Linked DNA regions of Bosea vaviloviae. Each later gene encodes a partner of the first gene's protein in a complex. Links are inferred from orthologs where the notes say so. Each region holds a gene or a part of one and is shown on either strand. Other genes may lie near its edges. The genes, in order: ccmB and ccmE.

Region 1 (10,017 bases):
AGTCGGTCGAGCCGCTCGGCTTCCAAGATCGTCAGCGTGCGCACCCGCCGGCGCATGATCTCGGCCCGCATCGCCACCAGATGCAGGCCCAGGCCCAGCAAGGTGAAGCCCAGCGCCAGGATCAGCAGCGGCCACAGCATGGAGGGGTGGATCGTCGGCCCCCCGCTACGAAACACCGAGGCCGGCTGATGGAGCGTGTTCCACCAGTCGACCGAGAATTTGATGATCGGCACATTGACGAAGCCGACCAGCGTCAGGATCGCCACCGCCCGCCCGGCCCGGGCGGAATCGTCGAGCGCGCGCCAGAGCGCGATGATGCCGAGATAGATCAGGAACAGCACGAGCACCGACGTCAACCGTGCGTCCCAGACCCAATAGGTGCCCCACATCGGCTTGCCCCAGAAGGCACCGGTGAGCAGGCAGATCAACGCGAAGCACGCCCCGATCGGCGCCGCCGCCTTCTGGGCGACATCCGCCAGGGGGTGCCGCCAGACCAGCGTGCCGAGGCCGGAGACCGCCATCATCGTGTAGAACATCAGCGCGAGCCAGGCGGCCGGGACATGCACGAACATGATCCGGATGGTCTCGCCCTGCTGGTAGTCGGCCGGAGCGACGAACCAGGCGAGATAGAAGCCGAGCGCGAGCATCAGCGTGGCCGCGCCGGTCATCCACGGCAACAGCGCGCCCGACAGGCGCATGAAGCGCGTCGGATTCGCGAAATCGATCAGGCTGGCCATGTCATCGCGATCGGCTTGTCCTCATCCGGCGGAAGCCGGAACTCGAACCTGATCTAGCAATCACGGCGCGTCTCAACAATCCACGACACGCGCGGCAAATCGCGTCGTGGCGGCCGGGTCAGTCCTCGTTTTGCAGGGACGATGCCTCGGATCCGTTACCGCCGACGACGCCAAAATCGCGCGATCGAACGCCTTCCGGAGCAAGACTGAAGCCCTCCGACTCCAACCCGCGCCGTAGCAGTTCGCGCACCGCGGCGGCGCGGCTCGGCATCCGCTTCTCGAAGCGAAAGTTCTCGACCGCGCGCAGTTCGTCCTGATTCAGCATGATCTGAAGCCTGTCGGCACGTTCCAGCTCAACCATCGCCCCTTCTCTCCATGGGCCAAATGAGTAAGTGACTATGTAATTGCACTATCGGCTGAATCAACAGGTTGTTGAAAAAGCGGGAGTTTGGCCGTCGACACCAACATCCCATGGACCGGCTCTTGCGCAGGAAAGGCCGATGGCCGCGTTGCCGCCATTGCCGGCGACACTGTCAAAAGCATGCATGTCGCCATCGGCGTTTCATACTAACTAATTGAACTATATAATACTTTTTTGATTTCCACGTTGCTTCGAATCAACGTCAGCCCTATGCTCGATCATGAACAGGAGGGCCAGCCATGCTGATCCAGCTATCCACCAGCATCCAGGACGACATCAAGGAAACCGTCAGGTCCAGCGCCAGCCAATCGCTGGTTCTGGATGTGTTTGCGACGGCCGAGAGCATCCGCCGCAAGCACGAAGATCAGAATGTCGCGCTCGAAGACATCGCGAACATGGTGGCGCGGGCTGCGGCGCAATACGGTTGCGCCCTGGAGTTCGGCGATCGCGGGGCGCACCTTGTCGAGCGGCCGCTGGTCTTGTCCTAATCCGCCTGGCGCAGGGCCACGGCCGCCGCGACCGTGCCGATCACGATCGACCCCAACGTGAGCGCGCACAGGATCAGAAACGGCGTCAGGAACGGAACCGTGCCGCCCAACGCGCTGTTGGCGGCCGAGACGCCGAAGATCAGCACCGGAATCGTCAGGGGCGCGACCAGGACGGGCAGGATCAGGCCGCCACGCCGCAAACCGGCCGTCAGCGCCGCCGCCGCCGCCCCGATGAAGCTTAGCGCCGGGGTTCCAACCAGCAAGGTCGCCGCGACCGGCAGCATCGCGTCCACGGGAAGCGCGACCAGCAGGCCGAGCAGCGGCGCGGCCAGCGCCAATGGCAGCCCAGTCGTCAGCCAATGCGCCAGCCCCTTGGCCAGAACGCTGAGTTCGAGCGGCAGCGCCGAGGCGCGGATCAGATCGAGCGAGCCGTCCTCCTCATCGCTCTGGAACAGGCGGTCGAGCCCGATCAGCGTCGAAAGCAGCGCGCCCAGCCAGAGGATGGCCGGACCGATCCGCGACAGCAGGTTGAGATCGGGCCCGAGCGCGAACGGCACCAGCACGACCAGCGTCAGGAAGAAGACGAGCGCCAGTTCCCCGCCGCCGCCGGCGCGCGAGGCGAGCATGAGGTCGCGCTTCAGGATGGCGAGGAAGGCGCGCGTCACGGTCCGATCCTCAATTCGCGCGCAGCTTCGAGGCCCAATGGCCCATGCGTTGCCGCCAGGATCGCGCCGCCCTGAGCGAGATGATCGCGCATCAGCCCGGCCAGCATCGCTTGCGCGGCGGCGTCCAGCGCCGCCATCGGCTCGTCGAGCAACCAGAACGGCCGCCGCGATACCAGGAGCCGCGCCAGGGCGACGCGGCGGCGCTGCCCCGCCGAGAGATAGCCCACCGGCAGGCCAGCGACATGCAGCAGGCCGACAGCCGAGAGCGCGTCCGGCGGCGCCGCACCGGGATCGCCGAGCAGCTCTTGCGCGAAGACGAGGTTCTCCTGTGCCGTCAGCGTGACCTTCAGCCCGTCGCGGTGACCGACGAGATGGCTGAGCTCGGCCAGCGGCGCATCCTCGGCCCCCTCGATCCGCATATCCCCGCCATCGGGCCGCAGCCGGCCGCACAGCATCGCGATCAGGCTCGACTTGCCGGCGCCGTTGCGCCCGGTCAGCGCGATCGCTTCGCCATGACCGAGCCGGAAGCTCAAGCCCTCGAAAATCAATCGCCCGCCGCGCCGGCAGCTGAGATTCTCGGCGTTCAGAACCAGCTCGGAGAATGAAAATTGCGACAAGGCTACAGCGTCTTCCCAAGCGTCAAAGTCATCGCCGCGCTCATACGGTACATGTAGCGGGCTTCTTGGAATTGCTCTATAGAACCCGTGGCTACGCCGCACGCCGATCCGGCGCGGGGCTCGGGCACTCCCGAGGCGGCGCGCGCGTCATGCGCATTAGGCCTTCGATCCGGCAAAGCCGCAAGGCTCACCGGCTCGCGACCGCAACCCCTTGATCAGGATAGCCCGCATGGCTTCGCTCGATTCCTTCAAATGCCGCAAGACCTTGACCGTCGGCACCAAGAAATACGTCTACTACTCCCTCAAGATCGCCGAGAAGAACGGCCTGCCCGGCATCTCGAAGCTGCCCTTCTCGATGAAGGTTCTGCTCGAGAACCTGCTGCGCTTCGAGGATGGTCGCTCGGTCACCAAGACCGATATCGAGGCCTTCGTCGGCTGGCTCGACGACAAGGGCAAGGCCGGCAAGGAGATCGGCTTCCGCCCCGCCCGCGTGCTGATGCAGGACTTCACCGGCGTTCCCGCCGTAGTCGACCTCGCCGCGATGCGTGACGGCGTCAAGGCGCTCGGCGGCGACCCCAAGAAGATCAACCCGCTGGTCCCGGTCGATCTCGTCATCGACCATTCCGTCATCGTCGACGAATTCGGCTCGCCCAAGGCGCTGAAAGCCAATGTCGACCTCGAATATCAGCGCAATGGCGAGCGCTACCGCTTCCTGAAATGGGGCCAGCTCGCCTTCGACAATTTCCGCGTCGTCCCGCCCGGCACCGGCATCTGCCACCAGGTCAATCTCGAATACCTCGCCCAGACCGTCTGGACGGGTAAGGAGAAGGTGAAGAAGGGCAAGAAGACCGAGACCGTCGAGGTCGCCTATCCCGATACCGTGGTCGGCACCGATTCGCACACCACCATGGTCAACGGCCTCTCCGTGCTCGGCTGGGGCGTCGGCGGCATCGAGGCCGAGGCCGCCATGCTCGGCCAGCCGCAGTCGATGCTGCTGCCCGAGGTCATCGGTTTCAAGCTCACCGGCAAGCTCAAGGAAGGCATCACCGCGACCGACCTCGTGCTGACCGTCACCCAGATGCTGCGCAAGAAGGGCGTCGTCGGCAAATTCGTCGAATTCTTCGGGCCGGGCCTCTATGCGCTGACGCTCGCGGACCGCGCCACCATCGCCAATATGGGCCCTGAATACGGCGCCACTTGCGGCTTCTTCCCGGTCGACGCCGAGACCCTGAACTATCTCGACACCACCAGCCGCAAGCCGGCCCGCGTCGCCCTCGTCGAGAAATATTCGAAGGCGCAAGGGTTGTTCGCCACCCGCGCCACGCCCGATCCGGTCTTCACCGACACGCTCGAGCTCGACCTGACCACGGTCAAGGCCTCGATGGCCGGTCCCAAGCGCCCCGAAGGCCGCGCCGATCTCGGCGCCATCAAATCCGGCTTCGCCGCCGCGATGGACACCGAATACAAGAAGGGCGTCGAGCTCTCGCGCCGGGTCAAGGTCGAGGGCAAGAACTTCGACCTCGGCCATGGCGACGTCGTCATCGCCGCGATCACCTCCTGCACCAACACCTCCAACCCCTCGGTGCTGATGGCGGCGGGCCTGCTCGCCCGCAACGCGGTCGCCAAGGGCCTGAAGGTCAAGCCCTGGGTCAAGACCTCGCTCGCGCCCGGTTCGCAGGTCGTGGCGGAATATCTCGCCAAGGCCGGCCTGCAGAAGGACCTCGACAAGCTCGGCTTCAACCTGGTCGGCTTCGGCTGCACCACCTGCATCGGCAATTCCGGGCCACTGCCGACCGAGATCTCCAAGACCATCAACGAGCAGGGCCTGATCGCGGCCGCCGTCATCTCCGGCAACCGCAATTTCGAGGGCCGCGTCTCGCCCGACGTGCAGGCGAACTACCTCGCCTCGCCGCCGCTGGTCGTCGCCTACGCTCTGGCGGGCTCCGTGCAGCTCGACCTGACCACTGAGCCGCTCGGCATGGACAAGACCGGCAAGCCGGTCTTCCTGAAGGACATCTGGCCGACCAACAAGGAAATCCAGGCCTTCATCGCCAAGAACGTCACCAAGGCGATCTTCAAGGCGAAATATGCCGACGTCTTCAAGGGCGACGCCAACTGGCAGAAGGTCAAGACGCCCCAGAGCCAGACCTATGCCTGGGAAGACGCCTCGACCTATGTGCAGAACCCGCCCTATTTCGAGGGCATCAGCCAGACGCCCAAGCCCGTCACCGAGATCGTCGGCGCCCGCATCCTGGGCCTGTTCGGCGACAAGATCACCACCGACCACATCTCGCCGGCCGGCTCGATCAAGGCGGCCTCGCCCGCGGGCAAGTATCTGATGGAGCACGGCGTCGAAGTCGCCGACTTCAACCAGTACGGCACGCGGCGCGGCAACCATGAGGTGATGATGCGCGGCACCTTCGCCAATATCCGCATCCGCAACCACATGATGGGCCCCAACGGGCGCGAAGGTGGCTACACCATCCACTATCCCAGCAAGGAAGAGCTGCCGATCTATGACGCAGCGATGCGCTACCAGCAGGAGAAAGTGCCGCTGGTCGTCTTCGCCGGTGTCGAATACGGCAACGGCTCCTCGCGCGACTGGGCGGCGAAGGGCACCAACCTGCTCGGCGTCAAGGCCGTGATCGCCCAGAGCTTCGAGCGCATCCACCGCTCGAACCTGGTCGGCATGGGCGTGGTGCCGTTCACACTGGCCGAGGGCACGAGCTGGGCTTCGCTCGATCTCAAGGGCGACGAGAGCGTGACCATCAAGGGCCTCGCCACCGTGAAGCCGCGCCAGATGCTGGAGGCCGAGATCACCTCCGCCGACGGCAAGGTCAAGAAGGTGCCGATCCTCTGCCGCATCGATACGCTGGACGAGATCGACTACTTCAAGAACGCCGGCATCCTGCAATACGTGCTGCGCGGCATCGCGGCCTGAGTTTTCCTTCTCCCCCATCAAAGTCGGCTGTTGCCGACTTTGACACTTTGGCTTGCCCATCTCGGGCAAGCCCGAGATGGCGGGGAGAAGGTGGCTCCGCGAAGCGGAGACGGATGAGGGAAGGGCCGGCGCAAACCGGAAACTCCTCGTCCAGTCCATCCGTCCCTCATCCGACCCGGCTTCGCCGGCCCACCTTCTCCCCCGAGGGGAGAAGGAAAAAGCCCACAGTTGTCCTCTTTCCGCCCTCGGTGTAAGGGGGCGTCACAGTCATCCTCGGCGGGGGGCTTGGGGCAGGCGCGGGATCCCCGCGCCCGGATGTCGCCCGCCATCATCATTCAAGACGGGAGCACCCGCATGTCCGCCACGTTCGAGACGGTCGCCGGCATTATTTCCGAGACCTGCGACATTCCACGCGAAAAGATTACGCCCCAGAGCCACGCCATCGAAGACCTCGGCATCGACTCGCTCGCCTTCCTCGACATCGCCTTCGCGATCGACAAGGCCTTCGGCATCAAGCTGCCGCTCGAGCAGTGGACCCAGGAAGTCAACGAGGGCAAGGCGCCGGCCGAGCAGTATTTCGTGCTCGATAACCTGTGCAAGCGCATCGACGAGCTCGTGGCTGCCAAGAAGGCCTGAGGTCGCAGGAAGGCCTGAGGTCGACGGCAGGCCCAGCGCCTGACGCGAGCTTGATCTGCGCTCGGCCTTGAGCCGGGCACACTCTCCCGATAGAGCATATGCAAGCCCGCGCGCGGAGACTTCGGTCCGCGGCGCGGGCGCGCGCCGTCTCAAGGTCGCGCCCGACAAGGCCAAGGATCGCATGCGCCTCGAATATTTCGACATGATCGACACCGTTGTCGCATTCGAACCTTCGGAAAAGCGCATCACCACGCGCTCGACCGTGCCGTCGGCAACTGCGAGCCCGGTCTTCGAAGGCCATTTCCCCGGCCACCCGCTCGTACCCGGCGTCCTGCTGACCGAGACGATGGCGCAGGCCTCCGGCTATCTGCTGCTGGGCCTCAACGGGCTGACCCAGATGCCCTTCCTGATGACGGTCGACAAGGCGCGCTTCCGCACTTTCGTCGAGCCCGACGCCGTTCTCGACGTCTTCGCCGAATTGGTGATCGAGGGGTCGGGCTACGCCGCCACCAAGGCGAAGATCACCATCGCCGGCAAGCCGATCTGCGACGCTGAATTGCGGTTCCGACTGATGCCCTTCCCCGCCGACATGCGCGCGCTGATGGAAGGCCGCATCAAAACCATCGGCCTCAAGCCGGAGCCTGCGCGATGAACCCGCACGACGTCGTCATCACCGGGATCGGACTGGCATCCAGTCTCGGCGAGGGGCTGGAGGCCCATGCGCAGGCGCTCGCAGTCGGCGCCGCGCCGCATACCGACATCACGAGCTTCGCACCCTATCCGGTTCACCCGCTGAAGCCGCTCGAACTCGACCGCCAGATCCCGAAGAAATCGGATCAGCGCCAGATGGAGCCTTGGCAGCGGCTCGGCGTCTACGCCGCCGGCCTGGCCCTCGATGAGGCCGGGCTGAAGCAGGATGTCGAGGCCAAGAGCGTACTGCAGGTCATCGTCGCCGCCGGCGGCGGCGAGCGCGACCATGCCGTCGACGGCGCCATCCTCACCGGCCTGCGCGGCGCGGGCGAGCCGGGAGCCTTTCTGAACGAGCGCCTGATGGGCGATCTGCGCCCCACGCTCTTCCTCGCCCAGCTCTCGAACCTGCTTGCCGGCAATATCGCCATCGTCCACGGCGTCACCGGCGCCTCGCGCACCTTCATGGGCGAGGAGCAGGCCGGCGTCGACGCCATCCGCACCGCGCATGCCCGCATCGCGGCCGGCCAGGCTGAGGTCATGCTGGTTGGCGGCGCCTATAATGCCGAGCGGCGCGACATGCTGCTGCTGCTTGAACTCGGCGGCTACTTGCGCAAGGGCGAATTTGCCCCGGTTTTCGCGCGCGAGGATGCGCCGGGCCTCATCACCGGCAGCGCCGGAGCCTTCCTGGTGCTCGAATCAGCCGCGCGCGCCGCCGCGCGCGGCGCCAAAGTCCATGCTCGGCTGAGCCATGTTGCTGCGGCGCGCTCGAAGCGCCAGCCCGGCACGGTCGAGGCGGCCCTGAGCGGACTGCTCTCGGGTTTTGGCGCGATTGCACCCGGCGCCCTGGCGATCTCGGCCGCGACCGGCGCCGCCGGAGTCACAGCGGAGGAGGCTTCGGTCATCGCTGCGCTGCCGCAAGCCAGGCGCGTCGCGACCGGCGACCTCGTCGGCCATGCCGTGGAGGCCGCATTCCCGGTTTCCGTTGCCTTGGCCGCGGCCGCCATCTCGGCAGGGCAGGCCAAGGAGGCGATCGTCACCGGCGCCGGCCATTGGCGCGGCGAGGGCGCGGCGCGCCTGGTGAAAGCGTGAGGATCGATCGATGAGCGCCAAGAACCAGACTATGGCCAACCAGACTGCCGTGAACCAGACTGCGGCAGGCCAGACCGCAGCCCATCGCGACGCCAAGGGCCGCCGGGTCGTCGCCGTTACCGGTCTCGGCATCGTCACCTCGCTCGGCCAGGGCAAGGAGGCCAATTGGCAAGCGCTGACCGCCGGCAAATCCGGCATCCACCGGATCGAACGCTTCCCGACCGAGGGCCTGCGCACCACCATCGCCGGGACGGTCGATTTTCTCTTCGACGGCTCCTTCACCGCGCCGCAGCTCTCGGAAAAGCTCGCGACGCTCGCAGCCGACGAGGCGGTCAGCCAGAGCGGCCTCGGTCAGCCCGGCGATTTTCCCGGCGAGCTCTTCATGGCGGTGCCGCCTGTCGAGATGGAATGGCCGCAGAAGCAGGAGCTGGCCCAAACTCTTGAAGGCGACGTGGATTATGACGGGCTTTTGCGCGCCGCCGCCTCGCAGAAATTCAAACCCATGCACGAACTCTTCCTGTTCGGCGCAGTCGCGGATCACATCGCCGACAGATTCGGCACCAAGGGCTCGCCGATCTCGCTCTCCACGGCTTGCTCCTCCGGCGCGACCGCGATCCAGATGGGCGTTGAGGCCATCCGCCGCGGCGATACGCAGGCCGCGCTCTGCATCGGCACCGACGGCTCGGTCCATGCCGAGGCGCTGATCCGCTTCTCCCTGCTCTCGGCGCTCTCGACTCAGAACGATCCGCCGGAAGCCGCAGCGAAACCCTTCTCGAAGAACCGCGACGGCTTCGTCATGGGCGAAGGCGCCGGCGCGCTGGTGCTGGAGGATTACGACCATGCGCTCGCGCGCGGCGCGACCATCCTGGGCATCGTCGCGGGCTGCGGCGAGCGCGGCGACGGCTTCCACCGCACCCGCTCGAGCCCCGACGGCAAGCCCGCGATCCTGGCCATGCAGGATGCGCTCGACGATGCCGGGCTTACGCCCGACGATGTCGACTACATCAACGCGCACGGCACCTCGACGCCCGAGAACGACAAGATGGAGGCGATGAGCTGCGCCGCCGTCTTCGGCGAGCGCATGGCGAGCCTGCCGATCTCCTCCAACAAGTCGATGATCGGCCACACGCTGACCGCGGCCGGTGCGGTCGAGGCCGTGATCTCCTTCATGACCATCGCCAATGGCCGCATCCCGCCGACGATCAACTACGCCAATCCCGACCCGGCGATAGCGCTCGACGTCGTGCCCAACACGGCGCGCGACGCGACGGTGCGCACCATCATCTCGAACTCCTTCGGCTTCGGCGGCCAGAACACCTGCCTCGTGCTGACTGTGGAGCCTACCCACGCATGACCCGCATCCTCGTCACAGGCGGCGCCAAGGGCGTCGGCGCCGCGATCGTCCGTGCGCTGGCCGCGGCCGGTCACGATGTCGATTTCACCTATCGCTCATCGCCCGACCAGGCGCAGGCACTCGTCGCGGAGATCAATGCGGCCCACCCCGATCGTCTCCTCGCCGCCCTCCCGCTCGATCTCTCCGACAAGGCCGCGCTCGACGCCTTCTGCGAGGGGCGCGAGGCGGAAAGCTATTTCGGCTTCATCCACAATGCCGGCCAGCCCTATGATTCGCTCGCCGCGATGATGGCGCAGGACAAGGCCGAAGCGGCGATGCAGGTGAATTTCTGGGCCTTCTCCCGGCTCGCCAAGAGCCTGATGCGCAACATGATCCGCGC
Region 2 (15,742 bases), 1.9 Mb from region 1 along the record:
TGCGCTCTGACAAGAAGCGCGGTCTGAGATGAGGCGCCTGCGTGACCCTTTGTCGCCACCTTCGCGCGTGAAGCGCGGCCCGCGATTGTCTAAGAGTTCCTGATGCTGATCTGGATCATCTTTGCGGTCATGACGGGGGCGGCGGTTTTCGCGCTGCTCTGGCCGCTCGGCCGTGGCCAGGGCGCGGCTTTCGCCGACGGCTCGGATGCCGCGAGCCTCTATCGCGCCCAGGTCAATGAGATCGACCGCGACCTCGGCCGCGCGCTGATCGGCCCGGCCGAGGCTGAAGCTGCCCGTGTCGAAGCCGCGCGGCGCCTGCTGCGCGCGGCCGACAAGGAGGGCGATCCGGCCGGCGAGACGGAATCGTCCCTGCGCCGCCGCCGCGCCAGCTCGGCTTTGGCCTTGTCCTTTGTGCCGCTGCTCGCATTGCTGGTCTATGGCGCCTATGGCTCGCCCACGCGTCCTGACCAGCCGCTGTCGGCGCGGTTGCGCAGCGATCCGTCGCAGCAGGATTTCGCGGTGTCGCTGGCCCGCATCGAGGCGCATCTGGCGGCTAATCCGGCAGATGGGCGCGGCTGGGCGGTGCTCGCGCCGGTCTATCTGCGGCAGGGCCGGCCCGAAGACGCGGCGCGCGCCTTCACTGCTGCGATCCGCAATGGCGAGGACGGGGCGGAGATGCGCGCCGGTCTCGGCGAGGCTCAGATCCTTACGGCCGGCGGCGTGGTGACGGTGGAAGCGCGCGAAACCCTCGCCGAGGCGCTCAAGCGCGAACCCGGCAATCCCCGCGCGCGCTACTTTCTCGCCATCGCCAGGGAACAGGACGGCGACAGCCAGGGCGCTGTTGCCGCGTTCGAAAGCCTGCTCAAGGATGCGCCGCCCGGCGCAGCCTGGGCCCCGGCCGTGCGCCAGAGGTTGCAAGCTCTCGACAACCACGCGCTCGACAGAGATACGGCGCGGGCCGAGATCGCCAAGCTGCCGGCGGCTGATCAGCAGGCGGCGATCCGTGGCATGGTCGAGGGGCTGGCCGAGCGCCTGAAGGCGGGCGGCGGCACGCTGGCCGAATGGGAAAGATTGGTCCGCTCGCAGAATGTGCTCGGCGAGAAGGCCGCCGCGCGCGAGGCTGTCGCGATGGCGCGTTCGCGCTTGTCGCAGGACAGCGCCGCACTCGTGCAGCTCGACCAGCTCGCGGGCGAACTCGGGCTGAAGGAGCCGGCGCCATGACTGCTGCCGAGCCCACTGCCGAGCCCGCTGCCGAGCCGTTGCGTCCGGTCGCCGCCAAGCGCCGCTGGACCCGCAAGCAGCGCCGTCTGGCCCTGATCGGCGCCGCCGGCGTCGTGCTCTGCCTTGCCGCCGGGCTGGTGCTCGTCGCCATGCGCGACACCATCGTCTTCTTCTACGGACCGACCGAGATCGTCGAGAAGGGGCTCGCGCCCGGCACGCGCATGCGGCTCGGCGGGCTGGTCGAGACAGGGTCCGTCGTGCGTGGCCCGGGTCAGCGCGTCGTCTTCGCGGTCACCGACAGCAAGACCACGCTCAACGTGACCTATCAGGGGCTCTTGCCCGATCTCTTCCGCGAAGGGCAGGGAGTCGTCACCGAAGGCGTCTTCGAGGGCGCGGGCCGCTTCCGCGCCGACTCCGTCCTGGCCAAGCATGACGAGACCTATATGCCGCGCGAGGTCGCCGACACGCTGAAGAAGCAGGGTCATTGGCAGCCGGGAGCGGCGGGCCCGAACCCATCCCCCGCCACGCCACCCCCCGTCACCAAATGAGGCGCGCATGATCGTCGAGATCGGCCATTTCGCGCTTGCCTTGGCGCTTGGCGTTGCCGTGGTGCAGGCCCTGGTGCCGCTCTGGGGCGTGGCGCGTCATGACCGGGCGCTGGCCTCGGTCGGCACCGCTGCGGCGATCACCTGCTTCCTGCTGGTCGCCTTGGCTTTCGCGGCCCTGGTCGCGTCCTATGTCCGGTCCGATTTCTCGGTCGAGAACGTCGCTTCGAACTCGCATTCGGCCCAGCCGCTGATCTACAAACTGACCTCGGCCTGGGGCAATCACGAAGGCTCGATGCTGCTCTGGGTCTTGATCCTGACGCTGTTCGGGGCGCTGGTCGCGCTGTCGCGCCGCTCGCTGCCGGCGCGGTTGCGGGCCGGCACGCTCGCCGCCCAAGGCGCGGTCACGGTCGCCTTCCTCGCCTTCACGCTTCTGACCTCGAACCCCTTCCGGCGGCTCGATCCGGCACCGGGCGAGGGCCAGGATCTCAACCCGATCCTCCAGGATCTCGGTCTCGCGATCCATCCGCCGCTGCTCTATGTCGGCTATGTCGGCTTCTCCATCACCTATGCCTTCGCGGTCGCCGCCCTGATCGACGGGCGGATCGACGCGGTCTGGGCGCGCGCAGTCCGGCCCTGGACGCTGCTCGCCTGGGTGTTCCTGACGCTGGGCATCGCGATGGGCTCCTATTGGGCCTATTACGAGCTCGGCTGGGGCGGCTGGTGGTTCTGGGATCCGGTCGAGAACGCCTCGCTGATGCCCTGGCTTGCCGGCACGGCGCTGATCCATTCCACCGTGGTGATGGAGAAGCGCGACGCGCTCAAGGTCTGGACGATCCTGCTCGCGATCCTGACCTTCTCGCTCTCGCTGCTCGGCACCTTCATCGTCCGCTCCGGCGTGCTGACCTCGGTGCATTCCTTCGCCAGCGACCCGGCGCGCGGGCTCTTTATTCTCGCGATCCTGATTGTCTTCGTCGGCGGCTCGCTGGCGCTCTTCGCCTGGCGTGCGCCCTTGCTCAGGCAGGGCGGCCTGTTCGCACCGGTCTCCCGCGAGGGCGCGCTCGTCGTCAACAACGTCTTCATCGCGACCTCCTGCGCCACGGTCTTCATCGGCACGCTCTATCCGCTGGTGCTGGAGATGCTGACCGGGGACAAGATCTCGGTCGGCCCGCCCTTCTTCAACGCGACCTTCGTGCCGCTGCTGGTGCCGCTGCTGCTGGTCCTGCCGCTCGGCCAGTCGCTTGCCTGGAAGCGTGGCAATCTGCTCGGCGCGGCGCAGCGCACTGCCGCTGCCTTCGGCCTCGGCATCCTCGTTGCGGTCGGCGTGCTCGCCTATATGCGCGGCGGGCCGGTCCTGGCGCCGCTCGGCATCGGGCTTGGCGTCTTCCTGGTCACTGGCGCGATCTTCGACCTCGGCGAGCGCATTGTCGCGCGCGCCAGCGGCCTGCGGGCCGTTCTGTCGCGGGCGAAGGGCCTGCCGCGCTCCGCCTGGGGCACGGCCTTCGCCCATGCCGGCGTCGGCCTGAGCGTGATCGGCATCGCCGCCGCCGCCTGGAGCACGGAGGCGATCGGCATCCTGAAGCCGGGCGAAAGCCTGACCAGCGGCCGTTATACCGTGGTGCTCGAAAGCATCACCCCGCGCCCCGGCCCCAATTTCCGCGAGGATGTGGTGCGTTTCCGCATCCTGTCGGGCGACAGGCCGCTCAAGCCCGTCGAGGCGATGAAGCGCGTCTACACGGCCCGCGCCATGCCGACGAGTGAAGCGGGCATCCGCACCGACGGCCTGAGCCAGGCCTATGTCAATGTAGGCGAGATCGAGAGCGATGGTGGCATCGCCGTCAGGCTCTACGACAAGCCGCTGATCCTGCTGATCTGGATCGGCGCGATCGTGATGGCCTTCGGCGGCGCGCTCTCGCTGACCGACCGGCGCTTCCGGCTGGCGGCGCCGCAGCGTGCCAAGCCTGCCGACAAAAAGCCTGCCCGCGCCAAACCCGTCCCCGCCGCGCCTCAACCGGCGGAGTGAGGCCGATGCTGCGCGCCCTTGTCATCGTTGCGCTTTGTCTGGGCTGGGCCGGCCCAGGTCGCGCCGTCCAGCCTGACGAGGTTCTGCCGAACGCCGCGCTCGAACACCGCGCCCGGGCGATTTCCGGCGGCTTGCGCTGCCTCGTCTGCCAGAACCAGTCGATCGACGATTCCGACGCGCCCCTGGCCCGCGATCTGCGCATCCTGGTGCGCGAGCGGCTGGTCGCCGGCGACAGCGACGCGGCGGTGCAGGATTTCGTCGTCGCGCGCTATGGCGATTTCGTGCTGCTGCGCCCGCCCTTCACGATCGCGACCGTGGCGCTCTGGGCCGGGCCCTTCCTGATCCTGCTCTTCGGCCTCGCCTTCATCTGGCGCAGCGGGCGGCGCATGAAGCCGCTGGGCGGGGCGGCAGCGCCGCTGTCTCCCGACGAGCAGGCGCGCATCGAAGCGCTGATGAAGCGGGACGGCGAGTAGACCGCATCTCATGCCAACGGGTTTTCCATCTGGCTTGAACCGTCGTTGCGAGGAGCGTGAGCGACGAAGCAATCCAGGAGGGCTCGCTCTACGCCCCCCCTGGATTGCTTCGCTGCGCTCGCAATGACGGCGTGGTTCCAGCTGAAATCATCAGAGTCTAGCGGCTGATGCCGCATTGGCTGGAGAGTTCCGCCGCATAGGACGTATGATTTCGGCCGGAGACGGCATAGGCGGCCCTGCCGCTCGCAGATGGCCGGCTTGAGGCATATGTCGCGTAGGTGCGCGCGAAACATGCAGCTTTTGCGCCGCTATGTCCCCGTTCCGCCGCGATCTTCAGCCCGACGGCATAAATTTGGCCGGCAGCTCTCGGCGCGGAGTATCCGGCGGTTTGCCCTTCCTGCCGGCGCGCCGCCCGATCGGCCAGCCGGTCGATCCCACATCGGCTGTGCTGCTCGGCATTATAGGCCGGTGTCGAGGCTGCGTGCCAGTTCCGCCGCCCATTGGCCTTCTCCACGACGACGGCGTGCTTGGCGAAGACCTGCGCATAGCAGCCGGCATTGGCGTAGCCTCGCCCCTCGGCTATGCGCAGCCCGGATTGATAGGCCGTGACGGTCTGCGCCAGCGCCGCATTGCTGCCGAGCAGCAGCATGGCGGCGACCGCATGTCTGAGAACGCCCATTACCAATCCCCCCGGCGAATATCGGTTCGCGGATGGAGTGTTCCTGCAGCGTAAACGCCCGTCAAGCGTGCGGGGGCGAGCCCGCCCCAACCTTACGAAATCGTCATCTTCGCGCCAAATCCGGGTAAGGCTGCGCCCGTCATGGTCCCTCGCACAGACAGGGAAGGCCCTGCCGATTTGACCGAGGGTTTCGCCATGACGACCACCACCTCAAGATCCATTCTGAAGCGCGGCGTCCTGATCGCCGGCGCCGCCACGCTCGGCATCGGCCTTGCCGCCGGTATCGCCGATGGCGCGCTGAAGCTCGATCACCGCGCCTTCGCCCAGCCGATTCAGCTCTCGGGTGTCCAGACGCAGCTGCCCTCCTTCGCCGACATCGTCGAGAAGGTGAAGCCCGCCGTCGTCTCCGTCCGCGTCAAGACCCAGACCGTCGCCGCCACCGATGAGGACGGCCAGGGCAGCCTGGACGATCTGCCGCCCGGGCTGCGGCGCTTCTTCCGCCAGGACGGCCAGGATGGTCCGCGTCAGGACGGCCCGCGCCAGGGCCGGCCGCAGCCGCGCCAGGGCATGGCGCAGGGCTCCGGCTTCTTCGTCAGCCAGGACGGCTATGTCGTGACCAACAACCACGTCGTCGAGAACGCGGTCGAGGTCCAGCTCGTCACCGATGACGGCAAGACGCTCGAGGCCAAGGTCGTCGGCACCGATCCGCGCACCGATCTCGCGCTGCTGAAGGTCAAGGACGGCGGCAATTTCCAGTACGTCCAGCTCGCCTCGGCCAAGCCGCGCATCGGCGACTGGGTGCTGGCTGTCGGCAACCCCTTCGGGCTCGGCGGCACCGTGACCGCCGGCATCGTCTCGGCGCAGGGACGCGATATCGGCTCGGGCCCCTATGACGATTACCTGCAGATCGACGCGCCGGTGAACCGCGGCAATTCGGGTGGGCCGACCTTCAACCAGCAGGGCCAGGTCATCGGCGTCAACACCGCGATCTTCTCACCCTCGGGCGGCAGCGTCGGCATCGCCTTCGCCATTCCCTCCGCGACCGTCGAGCAGGTCGTCGATGCGCTGAAGAAGGACGGCTCGGTCGCGCGCGGCTTCATCGGCGTGCAGATTCAGCCGGTGACGAGCGAAGTCGCCGACGCGATCGGCCTCAAGGAGGCGCGTGGCGCCCTGGTCGCGAGCGCCGAGCAGAACGGCCCGGCCGCCAAGGCCGGCGTCAGGCGCGGAGACACCATCGTCGCCGTCAATGGCGAGCAGGTGAAGGATGCGCGCGACCTTTCGCGCCGGATCGCCAAGTTCGCGCCGGGCACCAAGACCAGTCTCACGGTCTGGCGTGACGGCAAGGAGCGCCAGCTCAGCTTCGAGGTTGGCCGCCAGCCGGCGGCCTAAACAGGGGCAGGCTCGAGTCTCACGGTTCCTGTCGCCCCCACCGGGAGACCAGCCTTCACCGCGGCAGGCCGGATGCGTATCGTCCGGCCTGCCGTTTTTGCGTTTTGTAGGATAGGCTTATCCCATGCGACTCTTGATCGTTGAAGATGATGCCGAGGCAGCGGCCTATCTGACCAAGGCCTTCCGCGAGGCCGGCCATGTCGCCGACCATGCCGCTGACGGGCTCGAAGGCTACGCCATGGCGGAAGGCGGCGGCTATGACGTGCTGGTGGTCGACCGCATGCTGCCGCGCCTCGACGGGCTGTCACTGATCCGCTCGCTGCGCGAGCAGAACGACGTGACCCCGGCGCTGATCCTCTCGGCGCTGGCGCAGGTCGATGACCGCGTGAAGGGCCTGCGCGCCGGCGGCGACGACTATCTGCCGAAACCCTATGCCTTTTCCGAACTGCTCGCGCGGGTCGAGGTGCTGTCGCGCCGCCGCGCCGCGCCGGCTTCCGAGCCCACGACCTATCGCGTCGGCGATCTCGCGCTCGACCGGCTCGCCCACCGCGTCGCGCGCGGCGAAGAGGAGATTCCGCTGCAGCCGCGCGAGTTCCGCCTGCTCGAATATCTGATGAAGCATGCCGGGCAGGTGGTGACGCGCACCATGCTGCTGGAGAATGTCTGGGACTATCATTTCGACCCCCAGACCAATGTCATCGACGTGCATGTCAGCCGCCTGCGCGCCAAGGTCGACAAGGGCTTCGAACACCCGATGATCCACACCATTCGCGGCGCGGGATACATGGTCCGTGACACGGCGCGCTGATCCTGCGGGGCAGGGCGCGGCTACGCAGAGCGTCCCGCGCAAGACGACCACGCATCTGTTGCCAAACCTGTTCCGCACCACCGCCTTCAAGCTTACGGCGGTCTATCTCGTCATCTTCGCGCTCTTCGCCGGCTTCGTGCTGGGCTATGTCGCCTGGAATGCCAGGCGCCTGCTCGACGACCAGATCCGCTCGACCATTGATGCCGAGATCCAGGGGCTTGCCGAGCAGCAGCGCCAGGGCGGCATCAGGCGGCTCGTCAACATCATCGAGCGGCGCTCGCGCGGGCCCGGCGCCTCGCTCTATCTCGTCACCACACCGGTGGGCGATCGTCTCGCCGGCAATGTCGAGGCCGTGCCGCCCGGCGCGCTCGACCGGCCGGGCGAGAGCGAGATCGAATATGCGCGCTCCGCCGATGCGGTCGACACGCCGAGCCGCGCGATCGTGCGCGTCTTCGTGCTGCCTGCGGGTTTCAGGCTGCTGGTCGGGCGCGATGTCGAGGAGCGCGAGCGTCTCGGCGTGGTGATCAGGCGCGCGGCTGGCTGGTCGCTGCTGCTGGTCTTCGTGCTCGGCTGCTTCGCGAGCTGGTTCGTGGCGCGCCGCGTGCTGAAGCGCGTCGACGGCATGACCGATACGGCCCAGTCGATCATGGCCGGCGACCTGAAGGGCCGGTTGTCGATCTCGGGCACGGGCGACGAGCTCGATCGTCTCGCGCTGAACCTCAATGCCATGCTCGACCGCATCGGCGAATTGATGGCCGGCATGCAGCAGGTCTCCGACAACATCGCCCATGACCTGAAGACGCCCTTGACCCGGCTGCGCAACCGCGCCGAGGAGGCACTGCGCACGGCGAAATCGCCCGACGCGCTGCGCGCCGCGCTCGACGGCTCGATCGACGAGGCCGACAACCTGATCCGCGTTTTCAATGCGCTCTTGATGATCGCGCGGCTCGAGACCGGCCGCATCCAGGACAGCATGGATGCGCTCGACCTCTCCGAGATCGTCTCCGGCATGGCGGAGCTCTACGAGCCGCTGGCCGAGGAGGCAGGCCTCTCGCTGGTCACTGAGGTTGCGCCGGAATTGCATGTCTCGGGCAATCGCGAATTGCTTGGCCAGGCGCTCGCCAACCTGATCGATAACGCCCTGAAATACGGCCAGCCGGTCGAGGCGGGCGCGGCGACGGTCGTCGTCTCGGCGGCTCCTGTCGGCTCCGAGATCGAGCTTGTCGTCGCCGATCATGGCCCGGGCGTCCCGGAGGCCGATCGCGGCCGCGTGCTGGAGCGCTTCGTCAGGCTCGACCAGAGCCGCAGCAAGCCGGGCTTCGGGCTCGGCCTCTCGCTGGCGGCCGGCGTCGTCAGGCTGCATGGCGGCCAGCTCAGGCTGGAGGACAATGCGCCGGGCCTGCGCGTGGTGATCTCCCTGCCGCAAGTGCAGCCGAAGCCTGTGGACATGCCCGAGGGCGGCGCGCTCCCGGCCTCGACAGCGCAGCCGAACCCTGCTGGCTTGCAGTCGGCTTGACTGGCGGGACTGAGACGATGGACGGGCGGCTTTGCGATCGATTGAAGGCCGCGCCCGTGCTGCCGGCCAAAGCCCGCCGCGAGGTGCTCCTGGTGCGCGAGCTGATCGAGCGCCTGCGCGACGATCAAGCCGCCGAGGCTCTGACGCAGCACTTCGCCGCCAACCCGGCATCAGTCGATCTCGTCGCCGGCATCCTGGCGCATTCGCCCTTCCTGACGCAGATCATGCGGCTTGATCCCGCGGGCCTCGTCTCGGCGCTGACGACAGCGCCGGAAGCGCGCCGCGATGCCTTGCTGGCCGAGATCGCGGCGACCGCCGCGTCGGGCGTCGAGACGGCCGAACTCATGCGCGCCCTGCGCCGTTTCCGGCAGGCGATGGCGCTCTTGATCGCGCTCGCCGATATCGGCGGCGTCTGGGATGTCGAGGCGGTCACGGCAGCGCTGACGGCGATGGCCGATGCCGCCGTGCGTCTCGCGACCGAGCATGTCCTGCGGCAGGCGGCCGATCTTGGCCGCATCCGCTTGAGCGATCCGGCCGATCCCGGCGTGGGCTGCAGCCTCGTCGTGCTCGCGCTCGGCAAGCATGGCGCGGGCGAGCTGAACTACTCCTCCGACATCGATATCGTCGTCTTCTTCGATCCTGAAACCGCCGAGGCTGCGGGCGTCGCCGAGCCGTCGAGCTTCTTCGTCAAGCTGACGCAAGCCATCGCCCGCATCATCCAGGAGCGCACGCCCGACGGCTATGTCTTCCGCGTCGATCTGCGCCTGCGGCCGGACCCGGCCTCGACCCATGTCGCGGTCGCGCTGCCATCAGCCTATTCCTATTACGAGACCGTCGGCCAGAACTGGGAACGCGCCGCCATGATCAAGGCGCGGCCGGTCGCGGGCGACCTCGCACTGGGCAAGCGCTTCCTCGCCGATCTCGCGCCCTTCATCTGGCGCAAATATTTCGACTTCGCCGCGATCGCCGACATCCATGCGATGAAGCGCCAGATCCAGACGGTGAAGGGCCATGAGACGATCGCGGTCGAAGGCCATAATGTGAAGCTCGGGCGCGGCGGCATCCGCGAGATCGAGTTCTTCGTGCAGACGCAGCAGCTTGTCTTCGGCGGTCGGCGCCCGGCCCTGCGCGGCCCGCGCACGCTGGAGATGCTCGGCGAACTGACGCATGAGGGCTGGATCACGCCCAAGGCGCGCGACGAGCTGGCCGAATCCTATCGCTATCTGCGCGTGATCGAGCATCGCCTGCAGATGCGCCATGACGAGCAGACGCAGACCCTGCCCAAGGCGAAGGGCGATCTCGAAGCCTTCGCGCGCTTCTGCGGCTATCCCTCGACTGCGGCCTTCGGCAAGGCGCTGACGGCTCATGCCAGGCGCGTCGAGGGGCACTACGCCTTGCTCTTCGAGGAGGGGCCGAGCCTGGCCAGCGAAGCGGGCACGCTGAGCTTCACCGGCACCGAGCTCGACCCGGACACATTGGCGACCTTGCGCAAGCTGGGCTTCCGCGATCCGGGCACCGCTGCCGAGACGGTGCGCGGCTGGCATTTCGGCCGCCGCGCCGCCGTCACCAGCGCTCGCGCCCGCGAGGTTCTGACGGAGCTCACGCCGGCGCTGCTGGTGGCGCTCGGCCGCACCGTCGATCCCGATGGCGCGCTCGCCCATCTCGACAACGCCTTCGTGCGCATGCCGGCGGCAGTTGAATTGCTGACGCTACTGCGCTCGCATGCCTCGCTGCTGACGATCTTCGCCGACATCCTCGGCAGCGCGCCGAGGCTCGCCAAGGTCGCCGCGCTCTATCCCCATGTCCTCGACGGCATCATCGACCCGGCCTTCACCTCGGCCAATCTTGACACCGATGCCTTGACCGGTCGCATCAGGGCCGTCGTCGGCAATCCGCCGCCCAGCGTCGAGGACGGGCTCGACCGTCTGCGCGATGCGGCGCGGCAGGAGAATTTCCTGGTCGGCGCGCGCCTGATTTCGGGCGTCTACCGGGCCCAGCAGGCGGGCCAGGCTTATTGCGCCGTGGCCGAAGGCTGCCTGCGCGTCGCCTTCGACGATACGCGCGCCGCCTTCGCCGCCGACCATGGCCTCATTGCGGGCGCGGAGACGGTGGTGCTGGGGCTGGGCCGGCTCGGCGCGGGCGAGCTGACGCCGTCCTCCGATCTCGACCTGATCCTGCTCTATGACCGGCCGGAAGACGCCGGCCCGAGCGACGGCGCCAAAAGCCTCGACCCCGTCACCTGGCATGTCCGCTTCACCCAGCGGCTGGTTGCGGCGCTGACGGTGCCGACGCGGCGCGGTGGGCTCTACCAGGTCGATATGCGCCTGCGGCCGACCGGCAACAAAAGCCCGGCGGCGACCCAGTTCTCCGGTTTCGAGGCCTATCACACGGGCGAGGCCGAGATCTGGGAGGAGATGGCGCTGACGCGCGCTCGCGTTGTCGCCGGCGATGCCGGGCTGGCGCAGCGGGCTCAGGCTGCGATGACCCTGATCCTGCGGCGCGAGCGCAAGCCGGCGAAGGTTGCCGCCGCGGTGCTGGAGATGCGCGCCCTGATCGCCAAGGAGAAGGGCGAGACCGATCCCTGGGATCTGAAGCTCGTGACGGGTGGCCTGACCGATCTGGATTTCCTGGCGCAGTTCCTGGTGCTGGCCCATGCCGCGCGCCACCCTGGCCTGGTCGCGCCCGATACCGCCTCGGTTTTTGCCGCGGCGCGGGAGGTTGGATTGCTGTCGGCGGCCGATGCGGCGTTCCTCATCGAAGCGCACAGGCTGATCGGCGATGTTCAGCTCTGGCAGCGTTTCACCGTCGACGAGACGTTCGATCCCGCCGCCGTGCCGCCGCGCGTGCTCAAGCGGATTGCGACGGCTGTGGGCCGGCCGGACGCCAAGGTGCTGCGGGCGGAGCTGGACGAGATGCGCGCCGGTGTCCGCGCCCTGTTCCAGAAGCTGCTCGGCGCGGCCCGCGCCGGGTGAAGGGCGCAATGACTTGTCACGGACGCACCGCCGTCATTCCGGGGCAGGCTGCAGGATCGAGATCGGGACCCCTTCGTCATGGTCGGGCTTGCCCCGACCATCCACGTCTTCGTGCGTCGAGGCCTGTGTTCAAGACGTGGATGCTCGCCACAAGGGCGAGCATGACGAACCGGAGCAGCCTCGTGATCATGGGTTCCGGGCTCGCCTCTGTGGGCTGCCCCGGAATGACGGCGTGGTTCCTTAGGCCGCCTGGGCGGTGATGCGCCCGGTGCCGCCATCCAGCGGCAGATGCACCATCACGATGGTGCCGGCGCCGATCGATGAGCGCAGGCGCAGCGAGCCGCCATGCAGTTCTGCCAGCGAGCGGGCGATGGCGAGACCGAGCCCTGAGCCCTGATAGCTGCGGGTGAGGTCGCCCTCGACCTGCTCGAAGGGGCGCCCGATACGGTCGATCTTCTCCTTGGGAATGCCGATGCCGGTGTCCTCGATATAGATGTTGAGCGCACCCGGTACCTGGCGCAGCCGCACCGCGACCTGCCCGCCTTCGGGCGTGAACTTGACCGCGTTGTCGATGAGATTGCCGAGGATCTGGTAGAGGGCGTGCGGATCGGCCTCCAGGCGCAGGTCGCGCGGCCCCTCGATGCGCAGCGCAAGGTGCTTGCGGTCGATTTCGCTGCGCGCCTTGAGGACGGCTTCGTCGATGACCAGGCCCACCGCGACGTCGGATTTCTCGAGCCGCATCCGGCCGGCCTCGATGCGGGCCATGTCGAGGACGTCGTTGATGACGCCGAGCAGATAGCCGCCGCTGGAGCGGATATCGCGGACATAGTCGAGATAGCGGTCGCAGCCGAGGCTGCCGAACAGGCCGTTTTCCATGATCTCGGAGAAGCCGATGATGGCGTTGAGCGGCGTGCGCAGTTCATGGCTCATATTGGCCAGGAATTCCGACTTGGCCCGGTTGGCGCTCTCGGCCGCAGCCTTCTGCTCCAGATAGCGCTCGGCCATGTCGGCGAGCTGCTGCGCCTGCGCTTCCAGCTTCTGGCGCGAGGCCTTGAGGTCGGTGACATGCATCAGGAGCTGGTGCTCCGATTGGGTCAGGCGCTCCTCCTGCTGCTTCAGCTTGGTGATGTCGGTGCCGACCGAGACCGAGCCGCCATCCTTGGTGCGGCGGCCGTTGATCTGCAGCCAGCGGCCGTCAGACAGGCGCGCCTCATAGGACGAGGCGCCGACCGTGCCGCGCATGGTGCGCACCGGCTCGCGGTCGATATTGGGCTGGGCGCTCAGCGCCATCAATTGATCATGGCCGATGCCGACCTGGAGCAGTTCCGAGGGGAGCTGGTGGAGCTGCTGGTACTTCGCGTTGCACAGGACGAGGCGGTTATCGGCATCCCAGAGCACGAAGGCCTCGGAGATCGCCTCGACGGCGTCGCGCAGGCGGGCGTCGGCGGTCGCCGTGCGCTCGGCCATGTTGCGCTGCTCGGAGATGTCGACGGCGATGCCGACGAGATGCTGCGAATGGGTCCGGCGGTCGATCACGAGTTCGGCCCGGGCCTTGAGCCAGACCCATTCGCCGGAGGCGCCGCGCACGCGGAACTCCTGGTCGAGATGCTCGGCTTCGCCGCGGCTGATCGCATCGGCGAGCGCGTAGAGATCGACATCGTCGGGATGGATGAAGGCGCTGACCTCGCCGAAGGACATGTAGTCGCCGGAGCGGTCATAGCCGAGCATGGCGTACATCGAATCCGACCAGTAGATCCGGCCACGCGCCAGATCCCAGTCCCACAGGCCGCAATGGCCGCGGTTCAGGGCGGAGTCGATGCGCTGGCGCACGCGGTCGCAATCCTCGTCGGCCGCCGAGGCTCGCCGCGATTGCAGGATGAAGGCGAGGGTGAGGGCGACGAGCACGAGCGCGGCTGAGCCGATCAGCGCCAGGAGCGCGCTGCGGCGCTGCTGCCAGGTCGCGAGCGCCCGGGACACGGGCTGCATCACCGCGACCTGGCCGAGCGGGGCCGGAAGATTGCGGACGGTCGCGAACACCTCGGTCGCGCCCGGCAGGGTGATGCGCATCACGCCGGCGCGGTCGCCGAACACGGTCAGCGGCTGGGTCTGGCCGAGGAGGTCGACCAGCGTGCGCTGGGTCTGGCCGATGACGGGCTCGCTGGCGATGACCTGCCCGTCGGCTGCGCTGACATGGACGATGCGGCCATGGGGGGCGAGGTGCTTGGAGGCCAGCGTTGCAAGAAGAGACGCAGGCGAGGCGCCGGTCTGGACGGCGATCTCAAGTTCTCGCACGATCAGCGCCGAGACGAGGTCGATGTCGCCTGCAGCATCGACCAGGGCGTCATCTCGCATGGCCGAGGTTTGAACCAGGGCCCCGGCGCCCAGGATGAGCATGAACACGGCGACGAGCGCCGGCAAGACTTTGCGGAAGATCGGTTCGAGGCTCTCGAAACGCCGATAAAGCGGGTGCGTCAGCGATCTGGCGACCCCCAGAATCGTGTCTGCGCGCATAGATGCGCAGCTCGCGTTGGCACGCGTCATGCCCGTCCCCCTTCGGATATTCGGTACCGTCAGTAAGATCGGGAGACGTGCCGCATCCCCTCGAATCACTTTGAGTTGAATCCGCGCGGGCCGGTTTGTCTAGCCTTGAGTTGAATCGGAGTGCAAGAATTCGCCTCCAGGTTGTAGCGATCGAATCAATGAATCCTGTACGGGTAATGAAACGTTAACGTTTCGGGCAAGCGGCCCCTCAGTGCCCGTCTGGGCCGCTCCTCGATGCCGTTCAGGCGAGCGCGCGCTCGGCGATATCGGCGACGTCCCGCGACAATCCAGGCGTCCGCGCGACCAGCGCCAGAGACGCCTGAGCGAGATCCTTGCGGACGGGTTCGAGCATCTTCCAGCTCTTGAACGAGCCGAGCAGGCGCGAGGCGACCTGGGGGTTGGTCCGGTCGAGCGCGATGACCATGTCGGCGACGAATTCGTAGCCTGCGCCGTCGGCCCGGTTGAACTGGGTCAGGTTCGCCGCGAAGCCGCCGATCAGGGCGCGCACGCGGTTGGGATTGCCGAGCGAGAAGGCCTTGTTCTGCATCAATCGCTTGACGCGGTCGAGCGTACCCGGTTCGGCGATCAGCGCCTGCGCCATCAGCCATTTGTCGAGCACCAGCGGTTCGCTGGCATAGATCTCGGCGAAGCGCCCGATCAAGTGCTCGCGCGCATCGCCGGGGATCAGCGTCATGGCCGCGAGCGCGGCCAGCCGGTCGGTCAGGTTGTCGGCGCTCGAAAACTGCTGCTCAACCAGCCGGGCTCCCGCCTCGGGAGCGGCGATGGCGATCAGCCCGAGCGCCTCGTTGCGTAGGGCGCGGCGGCCGGCGGAGGCCGCATCGGGAGCGTAGGCGGCCTTCTTGGCGAGCGTGTCGCGCAGACCGACCAGCGTCGCTTCCAGCGCCTGTCCGATCGCACCCGACAGGCTGCGATGGGCGCCATAGATCGCATCGGGATCGACATCGCCGCCGATCTCGCGGGCGATGTCGGCCGGGGCCGGCAGGCGCAGCACCTGGGCGGCGAAGGCTGGGTCGGCAAGCCCCTGTTCGCGCAGGAAGCGGTCGAGCGCGCCGGCGATCTCGGCCGCCTTCGCCAAGAGGACGGCGCCGTCGGTGCCGGGGCGCCCGGCAGCGACCAGGGCCCGCGTCGCCACGCTCTGCAGCGCCTGCCAGCGGTTGAAGGAATCGCTGTCGGCCGAAAACAGGCGCAGCAAATCGGCGTCGGAGAGATCGAGCTCGAGCCGCACCGGCGCCGAGAAACCACGCAGCAGCGAGGGGATCGGCGCTTCCGCGACATCGCTGAAGACCACCGAAAGCGAGGGCCGGTCGAGCACGATCAAACCGTCGTCGGCATAGGCGCTCGATCCGGTCGTCAGGGGCAGGTCGCCATCCCGGCCGACGAGACCGAGCGCGACCGGCAGCACCACCGGCTGCTTCGTCGTCTGGCCCGGCGTCGGCGGGGTCGTCTGGGCGAGGTCGAGCGTGTAGCGCTTCGCCCGCGCGTCATAGCGGCCCGAGGCGACGATGGTGGGCGTGCCGGCCTGCTCGTACCAGCGGGCGAAATGGGAAAGGTCCT

Evidence for each region.
Region 2: the proteins of ccmB (region 1) and ccmE are in contact, whole or in part, in a solved structure (PDB 8CE8), measured with the Escherichia coli proteins. The link is inferred for Bosea vaviloviae from one-to-one orthologs.

Annotation. Positions count from the first base shown.
Region 1 is NZ_CP017147.1:905,841-915,857, forward strand. What follows is about bases 478-3,442. They hold ccmB (heme exporter protein CcmB), read right to left. Parts: upstream 2,312-3,442; coding sequence 1,643-2,311; downstream 478-1,642. Other genes in these bases: BHK69_RS04260 (heme ABC transporter permease), read right to left, coding at 478-737; BHK69_RS04265 (hypothetical protein), read right to left, coding at 856-1,098; BHK69_RS04270 (hypothetical protein), read left to right, coding at 1,398-1,646; ccmA (heme ABC exporter ATP-binding protein CcmA), read right to left, coding at 2,308-2,904; acnA (aconitate hydratase AcnA), read left to right, coding at 3,158-3,442. Outside these bases: more of BHK69_RS04260, read right to left, coding at 1-477; more of acnA, read left to right, coding at 3,443-5,869; BHK69_RS04290 (acyl carrier protein), read left to right, coding at 6,224-6,505; BHK69_RS04295 (3-hydroxyacyl-ACP dehydratase FabZ family protein), read left to right, coding at 6,687-7,157; BHK69_RS04300 (beta-ketoacyl-ACP synthase), read left to right, coding at 7,154-8,284; BHK69_RS04305 (beta-ketoacyl-ACP synthase), read left to right, coding at 8,316-9,638; BHK69_RS04310 (SDR family oxidoreductase), read left to right, coding at 9,635-10,017. UniProt on the Escherichia coli protein: Required for the export of heme to the periplasm for the biogenesis of c-type cytochromes.
Region 2 is NZ_CP017147.1:2,769,891-2,785,632, forward strand. The notes cover bases 1-2,993. They hold ccmE (cytochrome c maturation protein CcmE), read left to right. Parts: upstream 1-1,217; coding sequence 1,218-1,769; downstream 1,770-2,993. Other genes in these bases: ccmI (c-type cytochrome biogenesis protein CcmI), read left to right, coding at 103-1,221; BHK69_RS12880 (heme lyase CcmF/NrfE family subunit), read left to right, coding at 1,777-2,993. Also shown: more of BHK69_RS12880, read left to right, coding at 2,994-3,789; BHK69_RS12885 (cytochrome c-type biogenesis protein), read left to right, coding at 3,795-4,262; BHK69_RS12890 (hypothetical protein), read right to left, coding at 4,420-4,941; BHK69_RS12895 (trypsin-like peptidase domain-containing protein), read left to right, coding at 5,137-6,330; BHK69_RS12900 (response regulator transcription factor), read left to right, coding at 6,455-7,138; BHK69_RS12905 (sensor histidine kinase), read left to right, coding at 7,197-8,654; BHK69_RS12910 (bifunctional [glutamine synthetase] adenylyltransferase/[glutamine synthetase]-adenylyl-L-tyrosine phosphorylase), read left to right, coding at 8,672-11,626; BHK69_RS12915 (PAS domain-containing sensor histidine kinase), read right to left, coding at 11,867-14,137; pepN (aminopeptidase N), read right to left, coding at 14,409-15,742. UniProt on the Escherichia coli protein: Heme chaperone required for the biogenesis of c-type cytochromes. Transiently binds heme delivered by CcmC and transfers the heme to apo-cytochromes in a process facilitated by CcmF and CcmH.